Regions from separate parts of the Lysinibacillus sp. IITD104 genome, predicted to be linked through region 3. Evidence: riboswitches for the same ligand, from Rfam matches in the RefSeq annotation. Region 3 holds a riboswitch; each other region holds the start of a gene.
The links. A riboswitch is a leader RNA that binds a small molecule or an ion and turns the genes downstream of it on or off. The one in region 3 is predicted to bind thiamine pyrophosphate.

Region 1 (3,215 bases), 530 kb from region 3:
GAAGGGGCTACATATCTTCAAGGGAAAGAGAAGCAAGATTTAGTGGCGATGGAAGCAAGGGTAGAACAGCATCGTATTTCCTATGAGGAAGCATTTAAACGTTTGCAACAGATGAATGGATTTGCACAAGCATGCCAAGGCTTTAGTGAAAAGGTGAAAGAAATAGCGAAAGAGCTTCATTTACTTGAACAAGAAGCAGGGCGAGTAAAGGAGCTCTATGGATTATTAAATGGACAAAACTCGAAAAAGCTATCCTTTGAGCGTTATATCCAAATTAATTACTTAGATCAAATTACAGTTGCTGCCAATATACGGCTATATCATTTATCAAACGGTCAATTTGAGCTTAGGCGCTCAGATAGGTTAGAAAAGCATGCGAAGCAAAGTGGACTTGGTCTTGATGTTTATGATGCCTATACGGATCAATTACGAGATGTCAAAACATTATCAGGTGGCGAGAAATTTAATGCTTCGTTAAGCCTTGCATTGGGGATGGCAGATGTGATTCAAAGCTTCCAAGGTAATATTCATATTGAAACGATGTTTATTGATGAGGGCTTTGGCTCACTTGATGAGGAATCACTAAATAAAGCAATTGATACATTAATTGATTTACAGGATTCTGGTCGCATGATTGGTGTAATTTCTCATGTACCTGAATTGAAATCTGCGATGCCAGCGGTTTTACATGTGGAAAAAACATTGAATGGCCATAGTCAAACCCATTTTGAAGTGAAATAAAACGAAGGCGTATTTCCAGAAAAAGGAATACGCCTTCGTTTTATTTTTTTCTAGCTGTGGTTGTAGGCGTTGTTCCCTTTTTTGCAGCCATTACTTTTTTTACGATAGGAATAACAATAGGTGCTAACTTGACGGCAGTTTTTACAACGTTTGATACTTTCATCCCAAAACAGCTCCTTTTACAATTACTACTACCTGTTTCACTTAAAAATAAAACATTAACGGATAACACGAACAGCCTGAATTATATTCCAAATCACAATACCTAGTGAGACGAGCGCATAGATGGCGAATGAAGTAAACCAAATAATCATCATGGTCTTGTTGCTGGAGGTTGGATCTAAACTAAATGTAGAAAAAACAAAGACAATAAAGAATAGAATGCCAAAAACAAAAGGTATTAAATGAGAGACAAGTGCACGAATCGAATGTCTTTTTACATCACTGTCTTTTGTCACAAAATAAACAATTAATGGAACGATAAAAGGGGCGAAGAAAATACTAAGATAACTAAAGGCAGCTAAAATTTTTTGATTCTCCATAGTTGTACCTCCTTTTTAAATATTTACGCATGAAAAACAGCAAAGTTTCAAAAAATATATTGTATAGAAGGTTGTAATCCTCCTATCCATTGCGTACAATGAGATTGTTCAAATAAATTCAGATGTAACGACCACAAGGGGAGCTGATGATGTCAGCTGAGACTGGGCACGTAATGCCTTGACTCTTCGAACCTGTAAGTTAACGCTTGCGTAGGGATGTGGATAGAAACCGACACTTGTACGATGTGAGGCTCTGTCCTGACATCGTTTTTTCATTCTTAAAGGAAAAAGGTGTCAGAAAGAGACATATCAGCGCTTTTCTATTCCTGCTCTTGTATCCTACATCGGAACAAAGGAGAGAATATGTATGGACAAAAAAAGACTATTAATGCTAGTGGAGATTGCGATTTTTGCAGCGATTGGTCTCGTACTGGATCAAGTTTCCTTTAAAGTATGGGCACAAGGCGGTTCAGTTAGTCTTGTTATGGTACCAATTATGTTAATAGCATTTCGCTGGGGCTTAGTAGCTGGGTTAACAACGGGACTACTTGTGGGTGTTATGCAAACAATGTTTGGTTCCTATATAGTGCACTGGCTACAAGGATTATTGGATTATGGAGTTGCTTTTACAGTTGTAGGTTTAGCGGCGGTTGTACGTGGACCAGTGTTAGACGCTGCTAAACATATGAATAAAACTAAAATGGCACTTTATATAATAATAGGTACCGTTTTCGCAGGCTTCTTACGATACACAGCACATACAATTGCTGGTGCTGTATTTTTTGCCGAATATGCGGGCGACCAAAATGCATGGATCTATTCCATCATCTACAATGGTACATATATGCTACCAGCAACTATACTAACGGCAATCGTTGGTGTTCTTTTATTCACAGCCGCTCCACAATTAATGCAAAGAAAAGCTTAATGCAAGTCCCTTCACATGAGTGGAGGGACTTTTTTGTCGTGAATAGCTCTTTTAGCACTTTGCAAAGTAGGTAAGCATACAATATTTAAAGCGTTTATCGTTATACGCATAAAAAGTTATGTTATATTAAAGAATAGATATTAGATGAAAGGGACGTTATACATGATTGTAAAAACGCAAGAAGAGATTGAAGCTTTTAAAAAAATAGGACGCATTTGTGCTGAAATTCGCGAAGCGATGAAAGCTGCAACAAAACCAGGTGTTACAACACTTGAGCTTGATGAAATTGCTGGCCGCATGTTTGCAGAGGCAGGCGCTATTTCTGGACCAAAGGGAGAATATGATTTCCCAGGGTATACATGTATTAGTGTTAATGAAGAAGTAGCACATGGTATTCCAGGAAAGCGTGTTATTCAAGAAGGGGATATCGTAAATATTGATGTTTCTGGCTCTTTAAATGGTTATTTTGCTGACACAGGAATTTCATTTGTTGTTGGTGATGGCTATGAGGACAAAGAAAAGCTTTGTCGTGTTGCCAAAAGCGCCTTTGATCGAGCAATGACAAAGGTAAAGGCTGGATCTAAATTAAATCAAATTGGTAAAGCAGTTGAACGCGAGGCAAATGCTAATGGCCTAACTGTTATTATGAATTTAACAGGTCATGGCTTAGGTCAATCTTTACACGATGAACCAAACCATATTTTAAATTATTACGATGCATGGGATTCTACCATTATGAAAGAAGGTATGGTACTTGCGGTTGAGCCATTTATCTCAGCAAATGCAGAGCATATCGTAGAAGCTGGTGATGGCTGGACATTCGTGACACCGGATAAATCACTTGTAGCTCAAATCGAACATTCAGTCATTGTGACAAAAGATAAACCGATTATCTTAACGTCATTGGACGAAGAATAGAATGAAATGAAAAATCCTGCTAACCAATTTATTTTTGGTAGGCAGGATTTTTTTTAATAAATAAAATGCCAACAAAGAGAACACCA
Region 2 (3,215 bases), 3.0 Mb from region 3:
CTATTGACTGCGGAAGAGCAACAACGCTTATTTGAAAATACAGCGAATGATATGGCTTCTGTTGAAGAATTTATCAAACGCCGTCACATCCTTCACTGCTATCTAGCCGACCCAGCATATGGTGAAGGTGTAGCAAAAGCGATGGGTCTTTCATTAGAAGGTATGGACCTTACAAACCCATATGTAAAACAACCAACAAACGTTTAATATCCACTTAATTATTGATATCCAAATCCAACTTATACTCCATGTGAATCCACTATTCACATGGAGTTTTTTGATAAAGAAAAGGCCTATGTCTATATTTTGACATAAGCCTTTTCTTTCATTATTGGTAAATTTGGCTGCCTGCTTTTTTAAACTCCTCAGCCTTTTCCTTCATACCTTGATGGATCGCTTCAGTCGTATTTAAATCCTTATCTTTAGCATAATTACGAATATCCTGTGAAATTCTCATACTACAGAATTTAGGCCCACACATAGAACAAAAGTGTGCTGTTTTTGCTCCCTCCGCTGGGAGTGTCTCATCATGATATTCCACTGCACGCTCGGGATCTAGTGACAAATTGAATTGATCACGCCAACGGAACTCAAAGCGCGCTTTAGACAGTGCATCGTCTCGTTGTTGTGCACCTGGATGGCCTTTTGCTAAATCAGCAGCATGTGCAGCAATTTTATAAGTGATAACGCCCACACGAACGTCCTCACGATTCGGTAAACCAAGATGCTCTTTCGGTGTCACATAACAAAGCATCGCTGTACCAAACCATCCGATCATCGCTGCTCCAATGGCTGAGGTAATGTGGTCATAACCTGGAGCAATATCTGTTGTGAGTGGTCCCAATGTATAGAAGGGCGCTTCCTTACAAACCTCTAATTGTTTGTCCATATTTTCTTTAATCAGATGCATTGGTACATGACCCGGCCCTTCAACCATCACCTGAACATCATGCTTCCAAGCAATTTGCGTTAGCTCACCTAATGTTTCAAGCTCTGCAAATTGTGCCTCATCATTGGCATCTGCAATTGAGCCTGGGCGTAAACCATCACCTAAGGAAAAAGCAACATCATAGGCTTTCATAATTTCACAGATTTCCTCAAAGTGTGTATACAGGAAATTCTCTTGATGATGATATAAACACCACTGTGCCATGATAGAGCCCCCACGAGATACAATGCCTGTTACACGATTTGCTGTAAGTGGTACATAGCGTAAAAGGACGCCTGCATGAATGGTGAAGTAATCCACACCCTGCTCAGCTTGTTCAATGAGGGTATCACGATAAACCTCCCACGTTAAATCCTCTGCTACACCATTTACCTTTTCTAAAGCCTGATAAATTGGCACTGTTCCCACTGGCACTGCAGCATTTCGAATAATCCATTCTCTTGTTGTATGAATATGTTTACCAGTCGATAAATCCATAATATTATCTGCACCCCATCGTGTTGCCCAGGTCATTTTCTCAACTTCTTCCGCAATGGAAGAAGTTACAGCAGAATTCCCAATATTAGCATTGATCTTCACGTGGAAATTACGTCCAATAATCATCGGCTCTGCCTCAGGGTGATTAATATTAGAAGGCATTATAGCACGCCCCGCTGCAATTTCTGAACGGACAAATTCAGGTTCCACATTTTCGCGAATCGCTACAAACTCCATTTCAGGCGTTATAATCCCATTTCGTGCATAATGAAGCTGTGTCACATTTTTACCCTTTTTAGCACGTAAAGGCTTTCTTGCTAATCCAGGAAAGATATTTTCATGATTACGTGGGTCATCTGCACGACGAAAGCCATTATCCTCTGGTTTAACGGCGCGTCCCTCATATACTTCTACATCCCCTCGCTCTTGAATCCATGTATTTCGTAAGGCAGGTAAACCTTTCGTAATATCTACTTGGTAGGCTGGATCTGTATAGGGTCCACTCGTATCATATACTCGAATAGGAGGATTTTCTTCATTTCCAAAACTGCCTGTTGTCGGACTTAATGCAATTTCTCGCATAGGTACTAGAATATCTGGGCGTGATCCTTCCACATATACTTTTTTGCTTCCCTCAAAGCTGGACATAATGGTCATATTCTTTTCACTAATTGCTGACATGAGCTACTTCTCTCCCTTAAATTTATTTTGATATAAGGACCGATTCTAGCTCACCCCAACAATCTAAAAAATAAAGGCCGAATCCAAAATAATTATTTGGATCCGGCCACGAATGTAAAGGTCTATTGATTGCATACTCTGCAATAGCTTCTTAACTTTCCCACGCTGGTATGAGCCAGATCAGGTCCAAAGGGTCAAGAAACTTCGTAGCGTTTCCCTCTCAGCCTGACTCATCAGACTCCCCTAGTTAATACTATTTAGTTTGATGCTAGTGTAGCAGATAATACTAAGAGATGGAAGTTATTTTTTATCTTTCTAGGTAAATAATACTTCCGCAAAATATATCACAATGGTTACAGTTATACAGCTTACAATTGTTGAAAATAAAACTGCTTGCGCTGCTGTTGCAGATTCTACATCATATTCTAATGCTAGACTAGAACTATTACGAGATGTTGGAAAGGCACTAGCTATAAACAGTGATTGTGCGACGACTCCATCTAATCCCAATACATAAATAATGGCTAATGCAACTGATGGTCCAATAATTAATCGCGTAAAACAGCTGATAAAGACAGTTTTATTAAACATTGATTTCATCTCTAGTTGTGATAATTGCGCACCTAATGTAATTAATGCCACAGCAATAAATCCATCTGCCACATGTTCTACAGGTATTTTGATAAATTGTGGTATACCGATATCAAAATAGTTCATAGCGACACCTATAATCAGCGCATGAATAATGGGCATTTTAAAGAAATCCTTAATGATTGTCATACCCGATTTTGTAGAAGAAATTAAATTGTATAAACCATATGTATACGTAGTCATATTTTGAAAGATTACGAGCATGACCTGAATGGCTACTCCAATAGGTTGCGTGGCAAAAATCATTTGAGCCACCGGAATACCATAATTACCTGAGTTAATAAGCACCACACTATTTTTAAAGACAGCTGCCTCTGTTCTAGCTAAACCGAGCCCTTTCGCCATAAAATGACTGAGTATCATTTGACTACCGATAAAGAGTACAATAAATAATCCGACCTCTCCCAGTACAGATAACTCTACATGCGTTTCATATAAATTTACAAAAACAGCTGCT
Region 3 (3,215 bases):
AATCATTAATAATTTCAACAGTGTTGCCGGGAGTAGGTTTCCCCATAGAGCCAACTCTTGCTTCCATCCCTACCATTGTGCCCACCAATAATGTATTTTCCGTTTGTCCATAGCCATCTCGTACTTGTAATTTGAATGTTTCCAAGAATACTTTAATGACCTCACTATTTAATGGCTCACCAGCTGATACGGCTTGGCGAATGGCACTTAGATCATATTCATGTAAATTTTCAAGCGCTGCCATAAAACGATATTCAGTTGGTGTACAGCATAGTACATTAATTTTGAATTTCTCAAGCAATGCTAGATAAGAAGCTGCATCGAATTTACCTTTGTAGACAAATGCAGTAGCACCACTACCTAAAATAGCTAGAAACGGACTCCATATCCATTTTTGCCATCCTGGTGCTGCAGTTGCCCAAACAATATCATTTTCTTGTACACCCATCCAATGTGGTGCTGTTGTTCGTAAATGTGCATAGCCCCAACTATGCGTATGCACTGCTGCTTTGGGATTTCCTGTTGTTCCACTTGTATAGGCTAAAAATGCATTGTCTGTGCTTTTTGTTGGGATAGGATTTATGTAGGTTGTAGGTTGATTATGCATCTTTTCAAGTATGTTTTGCCAAGGTTTGTGCGCATTTCCTATGACAAATTGCAGTAAGCCTTGTAAATTTCCCACTTGATCAAACTGTTCGATATAGGGTTCAAATGCAATAACTGCTTTAGCATTTGCATGATGAATTCGATACTCAATATCCTTTGTTCTTAACATTTCAGAACTTGGAATAATGGTTAAACCCGCTTTCAATGCAGCAATATATACAATATATGCTTCCACAGAGCGTGGGACCATCACTAAAATGACATCACCTTTCTTTAAGCCTTGCTTGGTGAAAACATGTGCTGCTTGATTTGCCTTTTCCAATAAATGTGCATATGTAATACATTGGATGTCTTGGTTTTCTTCATAAATGATTAAAGCATTTTTGGTTGCATCCTGAGCATATTTTTCAATTTCCTCTGCTATGTTATACCATTCTGGTGCAATTAAATCTTGTCTTTTCATGGCAATTGCCTCCCTTTTGCTATGACACATTATAAAACTCTTTTTTCAGCATTTTCAATGGTTTGTGCTTGATTTCGGTAAAGTCATGACAACTATCATACTCTCCTATATGGCATCGGTCACATTTTATCCATAGGAAAACTTGCTATTGAATACAAATGAAAAGTATGGTACATTTTGGTCAACTATAAGCAAGATTGCAGGGGGACTCGTAAGAGTTGAGAAGGTAAAACCTGACCCTTTGAACCTGTTAGTTAATACTGACGTAGGGAGCAATAACATCGTTTTTTCAGATGAAAGGCTCTTTTTCGTGCATTTTTACACAAAAAGGGCCTTTTTTGCATGCTTACGTCCATCCCAAAAGGAGGACTACAATGATTTTTCAAACAATTCGTCAACAGCAACCACTTATCCATTGCATCACCAATTATGTAGTGGCAAATTTTCAAGCAAATGGTTTATTAGCGATAGGTGCTTCACCAGTAATGGCCGATGACTGTCAAGAGGTAGAGGAAATGGTAGCGATTGCTCAAGCATTATTAATTAATATCGGAACACTCAATGATCGCACAAAAAGTGCCATGTTATTAGCAGGTATAAAAGCCAATGCACTTGGTATTCCTGTTATTTTAGATCCTGTCGGAGTTGGAGCCACAACTTATCGTAAGGAAACCGTAAGAAACTTACTTGAGAACATACAATTTGCCGTGATTCGCTGTAATCTCGGCGAGCTTGCAGCAATAGCTGGTGTAGATTGGCAACAAAAAGGCGTCGATAGTGGGCAAGGCACTATCGCAATGGAAGTAGAAGCCACATCATTAGCTCAACGCTATCAATGCATTGTTATTGTAACGGGAGAGCGTGATTTTATAACTGATGGCAAGCATAGCCAATGGATCGCTGGTGGTCATCCACAAATGACAGAAGTTACGGGTACAGGTTGTTTACTTAGCGCAATTTGTGGTGCAGCCTATAGTGTAAGCCATAGCCCTTACCAACAATTAACGGAGACCCTAACTTACTATAAAAAAGCAGGTGTACTAGCATCAGCATTTACTGCAGACATTGGTGATTTTCAAATAGCTTTCCTCAATGCTATACATCGTTTGTCAAAGGATGGTGCAACTTCATGCATATTGTAACGACAATCGCCGGCTCAGATTGTGGGGGCGGTGCAGGTATACAGGCTGATTTAAAAACATTTCAGGAATTAGAAGTGTTTGGTACTTCTGTGATTACTGCTTTAACTGCACAAAATACATTGGGTGTATCAGGTGTTTGTCCAATTGACGTTTCCTTTATAAAAAAACAATTTGAAGCCTTAGTAGAAGATTTTCCAATAGCTGCGATTAAAACAGGAATGCTTTATTCGGCAGATATTATCAAAGCCATTGCACGCATGATCGGTGAGCTAAACATTCCACTGATTGTTGATCCAGTGATGATCGCAAAAGGAGGAGAAAGCCTATTACAGCAAGAAGCTATCAATGCCTTATGCTCAACTTTACTACCACTTGCTACGGTTGTTACGCCCAACATACCCGAAGCAGAGACACTTACAGGGAGAACTATTCAGCATTTTGAAGACATAAAAGACGTAGCTCAAAGCTTGTTACAGCTAGGTGTACAATGTGTCATCATTAAAGGTGGTCATTTAGCAAATCCACTTTATGCTATTGATTACGTATTTATCAAAAATGGACCTTCTTTTTCGATGCAGTCTCCTCGAATCCAAACAAAAAATACGCACGGTACTGGATGTACATTTTCGGCAGCACTTACTGCTTTTCTTGGGCGAGGATTTGCTATGGAAGAAGCTATTATTGAAGCTAAAAAGTTTATCCAATTAGCAATTATGTATGATTTATCGATTGGAAATGGTCATGGACCCACTAATCATTTTGCTTACCAACAGTATAAGGATGCCTGTGAGGTGATGATTCATGAAACGTGAGGATTTGCAGCTTTATTTTATTATGGGTACCAGCAACGTGTCTCCTCAACAACAACCTATCTATATCCTAGAAAAAGCCTTACAAGCAGGCATTACAATGTTTCAATTTCGTGAAAAAGGCCCTCATGCATTAACTGATCTTGCCTATGAACAATTTGCACGCCAATGTCAAAAACTATGTCATCAATATAA
Region 4 (3,215 bases), 2.4 Mb from region 3:
AAATTTCACAAGCGAAGTCCATCCACTTTTATTACAAAAATGGATTATTTTACAATTCATAAGTGCCCCGACGAAAACTTTTGTGGAAAACCATTCTAAATATAGAACCAGTACTATAATCTTAACTATTAGCCAAGCAATAATTCTTTATGATAGACTGTACTATATTTGATTACAAAAAGGGGGTTCATTCGATGACCCAGCAGAAGTCCAATAAGGCGGCTTTGTATATTTTAATGTTTAATATGTTTATCGCAATGGGGAGTATCGGCATAATTATTCCTGTCATGCCAGAGTATTTAAAAATATTTGGTGCAGCAGGACAAGTTCTAGGTATGCTAATTGCAACGTTCGCCTTAGCTCAATTCGTATTTTCTCCAATTGCTGGGAATCTTTCAGATCAGTACGGTCGAAAAAATTTAATTATTTTCGGTCTTATCGTAACAGGTCTTGCTCAAATCGGTTTCGGCCTTGCTACAGATGTATGGATGCTCTTTTTAGCACGCTTTTTAGGTGGTCTAGGTTCCGCATTTGTTGCACCTCCTATTATGGCTTTTGTTGCTGACGTCACAACCTATGAAGAACGTGGGAAAGGTATGGGGATGTTGGGTGCCGCTATGTCTCTTGGCTTTATGATTGGGCCAGGAATCGGTGGTTTCTTAGCAAAGGTAAGCTTACATTTTCCATTTTTCACCGCTGGAGCTGCAGCCATCCTAGCTTCTATTTTATCTTATTTCTTATTACCATCTACCAAACCAAACACTGCTCAAAAGAAACAAAAGCAAGACAATCTGGCGAAGCAAATGGCTCGTTCCATACATATGCCTTATTTTGTAATGCTTATTATTATGCTGGTGTTCTCATTCGGAATTGCAAATTTCCAAACGACATTATCATTATTTGTGACAGAAAAGTTTAATTACACACCTGTGGATATAGCAATTATATTAGTTGTTGGTGGTGCTTTTGGAGTAGTAGTACAAATGTTTATCATTACACCGCTGTTCAATCGCTTCGGTGAAATGAAAGTAGTACTTGTCAATTTATTTATTGCAGCTGTTGCTATTTTCTTAATATTATTTGTTTCTGGCTTTGCCCTTATATTAGTTGTAGCAACGATTTTCTCTACAGCAACGACATTAATTCGTCCAGCTGTTAATACACTTATCTCAAAGCTTGCAGAGAAAGAGCAAGGATTTGCTGCGGGCTTGAATAATGCCTATATGAGCCTTGGGAATATGATTGGACCTGCTTTAGCTGGTCTATTATTTGACTGGAATATGAATAGCCCCTATATTTTCGGTTCTATCATATTATTAGCATGTTTCTTCCTAGCGCTCATCTGGACAGTGAAAAAAGCACCTCATTTAATGCATCCCGATACAAAATAGTCTGAAAAATCATTGACTATTTTTTGCAGTATGTTACATTATTGTTGATTCACAAAATTGAATGATTTTAACCACTAGGGGAGTCTTTAAAAGGCTGAGACGTATATGGTAATATACGGACCCTTTGAACCTGATCTAGTTCACACTAGCGGAGGGAAGTGGCGCTACTTGCTGTTGTCACTATACACACACAAGGCCGCTTCCTATTGTTTAAAGGGGGTGGCCTTTTTATTTTTCCTCACGAACTTTACCAAAAGGAGTGAACTTTATGTCAATTCGTAAATTAACAGTCATGGCTTTATTAGTAGCCGTTGCTGTTGCAGGCTCTACTTTCGTATCCATCCCAACAGGAATCGCACGTGCTTACCCAGTTCAGCATGCTATTAATGTGATAGGAGCCATTATACTTGGACCCGTACCAACAGTTATAGTTGCCTTTGTCACTGCCATCATTCGTATCCTTACTGGAACAGGCTCTCTACTAGCTATCCCTGGTAGTATCATCGGTGCGTTCTGTGCTGCCCTTGCCTATAAATATAGCAATAAAATGTGGTTAGCTGGTATCGGAGAAGTTATCGGAACGGGCATTCTGGCTTCACTTATTGCCGTCCCTTATGCAAAATTATTCATGGGAACATCTGTAGCAGCATTCTTCTTCCTACCAGCCTTTTTAACATCAAGTACGATCGGTGCTATTTTAGGTGTAATGGTTGCGAGTAGCTTGCGTAAAACAGAGCTAGTAAAGAGGTTTAATTCTTCTCTTTATTGAGAGAAATTGAATTATGAGCATTCATTGAGCTGGGGTAGGGTAGTCCAATTTGGATCGCTTTTTTTCTCTTTATGAGCAAAGAGCCCACTTTTTAGATCACCTTGCCGCTCTCTACAAAGGGAGCAACTCTCTATTCAAACAATACAAAAAAAGCAGTGCAAACCTATTAAAGTTTGCACTGCCTCCTCCATTTTAAGATCTCTTTTTCATGCCTTTTAATAACTGTGCTACATTTGTATTCTCTGCCTGTACAGGTTTTTCCTCAACCAGCGGCTCTTTCTTCTTCGCGTTCGTTAGGAAATTCCAACCAAAACGTCTTATGGTAATATCAATAAAGAATAGGAGCATACTCGCTAAGAGCAGCCATGTGGCAATATTTTGCCGATCTGCTCCTTTTGTCGTAAAGTCACGGAAGACATCTTGTGGTTCCTTTAAAACAGTGCCTCCTGTTTGTTGAGTCAACTCTTCTATCAGTTGATTATTTACAGGGAGTAGTTCGTATTCGGCACTATAAGGAACACTTAGACCTGCCTGGTAAATGGCCTGCTTTTCATCTGCTACACGGAAGAAAATTAATCCAGGTTCAGCTTGTACTACAGCTCGAACTTGAGATGCGGAAATGGTTTCAAGTTGTGTTTCTAGCTCCTCCCCTGCTTCATTTACCGCTACAATATCTAAAAATGCGGCTTCATTTGTAGGGTCTGTAATCATAAAGGAACCATCTGCTTCCAATCTTACATCATAGGCTACATCATTGTAGCTTGGTAGCATTTGAGAAATAAGTGTTTGCCAAAATGCTCCCCAATTCTGCCATCTTGCCCAATCTCCTGTCCATTTACCCGTTGAATCAGATGTAAAGGCAAATGTTTTACCAAGACCATATTGCCACTGGGCTAACACAGGATCTTCCTTCTCGCTTTCTGCCACAACAGTAGCCCCCTGTTTTGCCGTTGTCCCAATGTATGCATTCATTTGTGGGACACCATTAGCAAACAGTGAATTCCATCCTGGTGCATTATAAATTGCCGGATAGAATGGATTGTCCTCAATATACG

Region 1: it holds a riboswitch for thiamine pyrophosphate, as region 3 does, so the genes downstream of both, thiT (energy-coupled thiamine transporter ThiT) here and thiM (hydroxyethylthiazole kinase) in region 3, are expected to answer to the same signal.
Region 2: it holds a riboswitch for thiamine pyrophosphate, as region 3 does, so the genes downstream of both, thiC (phosphomethylpyrimidine synthase ThiC) here and thiM (hydroxyethylthiazole kinase) in region 3, are expected to answer to the same signal.
Region 4: it holds a riboswitch for thiamine pyrophosphate, as region 3 does, so the genes downstream of both, thiW (energy coupling factor transporter S component ThiW) here and thiM (hydroxyethylthiazole kinase) in region 3, are expected to answer to the same signal.

The regions. Positions count from the first base shown of each region.
Region 1 is NZ_JBAHYH020000001.1:749,764-752,978, forward strand. Features, by position in the region: gene V1L66_RS03820 (SMC family ATPase) at 1-741, shown strand, start outside; gene V1L66_RS03825 (hypothetical protein) at 782-904, opposite strand; gene V1L66_RS03830 (DUF4870 domain-containing protein) at 960-1,283, opposite strand; TPP riboswitch at 1,410-1,517, shown strand; gene thiT (energy-coupled thiamine transporter ThiT) at 1,651-2,211, shown strand; gene map (type I methionyl aminopeptidase) at 2,374-3,129, shown strand; gene V1L66_RS03845 (hypothetical protein) at 3,158-3,215, opposite strand, start outside.
Region 2 is NZ_JBAHYH020000001.1:4,307,587-4,310,801, forward strand. Features, by position in the region: gene V1L66_RS21820 (catalase) at 1-207, shown strand, start outside; gene thiC (phosphomethylpyrimidine synthase ThiC) at 329-2,107, opposite strand; TPP riboswitch at 2,248-2,362, opposite strand; gene V1L66_RS21830 (AEC family transporter) at 2,423-3,215, opposite strand, start outside.
Region 3 is NZ_JBAHYH020000001.1:1,276,942-1,280,156, reverse strand. Features, by position in the region: gene mbcS (acyl-CoA synthetase MbcS) at 1-1,069, opposite strand, end outside; TPP riboswitch at 1,261-1,358, shown strand; gene thiM (hydroxyethylthiazole kinase) at 1,444-2,211, shown strand; gene thiD (bifunctional hydroxymethylpyrimidine kinase/phosphomethylpyrimidine kinase) at 2,199-3,023, shown strand; gene thiE (thiamine phosphate synthase) at 3,013-3,215, shown strand, end outside.
Region 4 is NZ_JBAHYH020000001.1:3,633,679-3,636,893, forward strand. Features, by position in the region: gene V1L66_RS18525 (MFS transporter) at 195-1,391, shown strand; TPP riboswitch at 1,458-1,565, shown strand; gene thiW (energy coupling factor transporter S component ThiW) at 1,660-2,160, shown strand; gene V1L66_RS18535 (VWA domain-containing protein) at 2,353-3,215, opposite strand, start outside.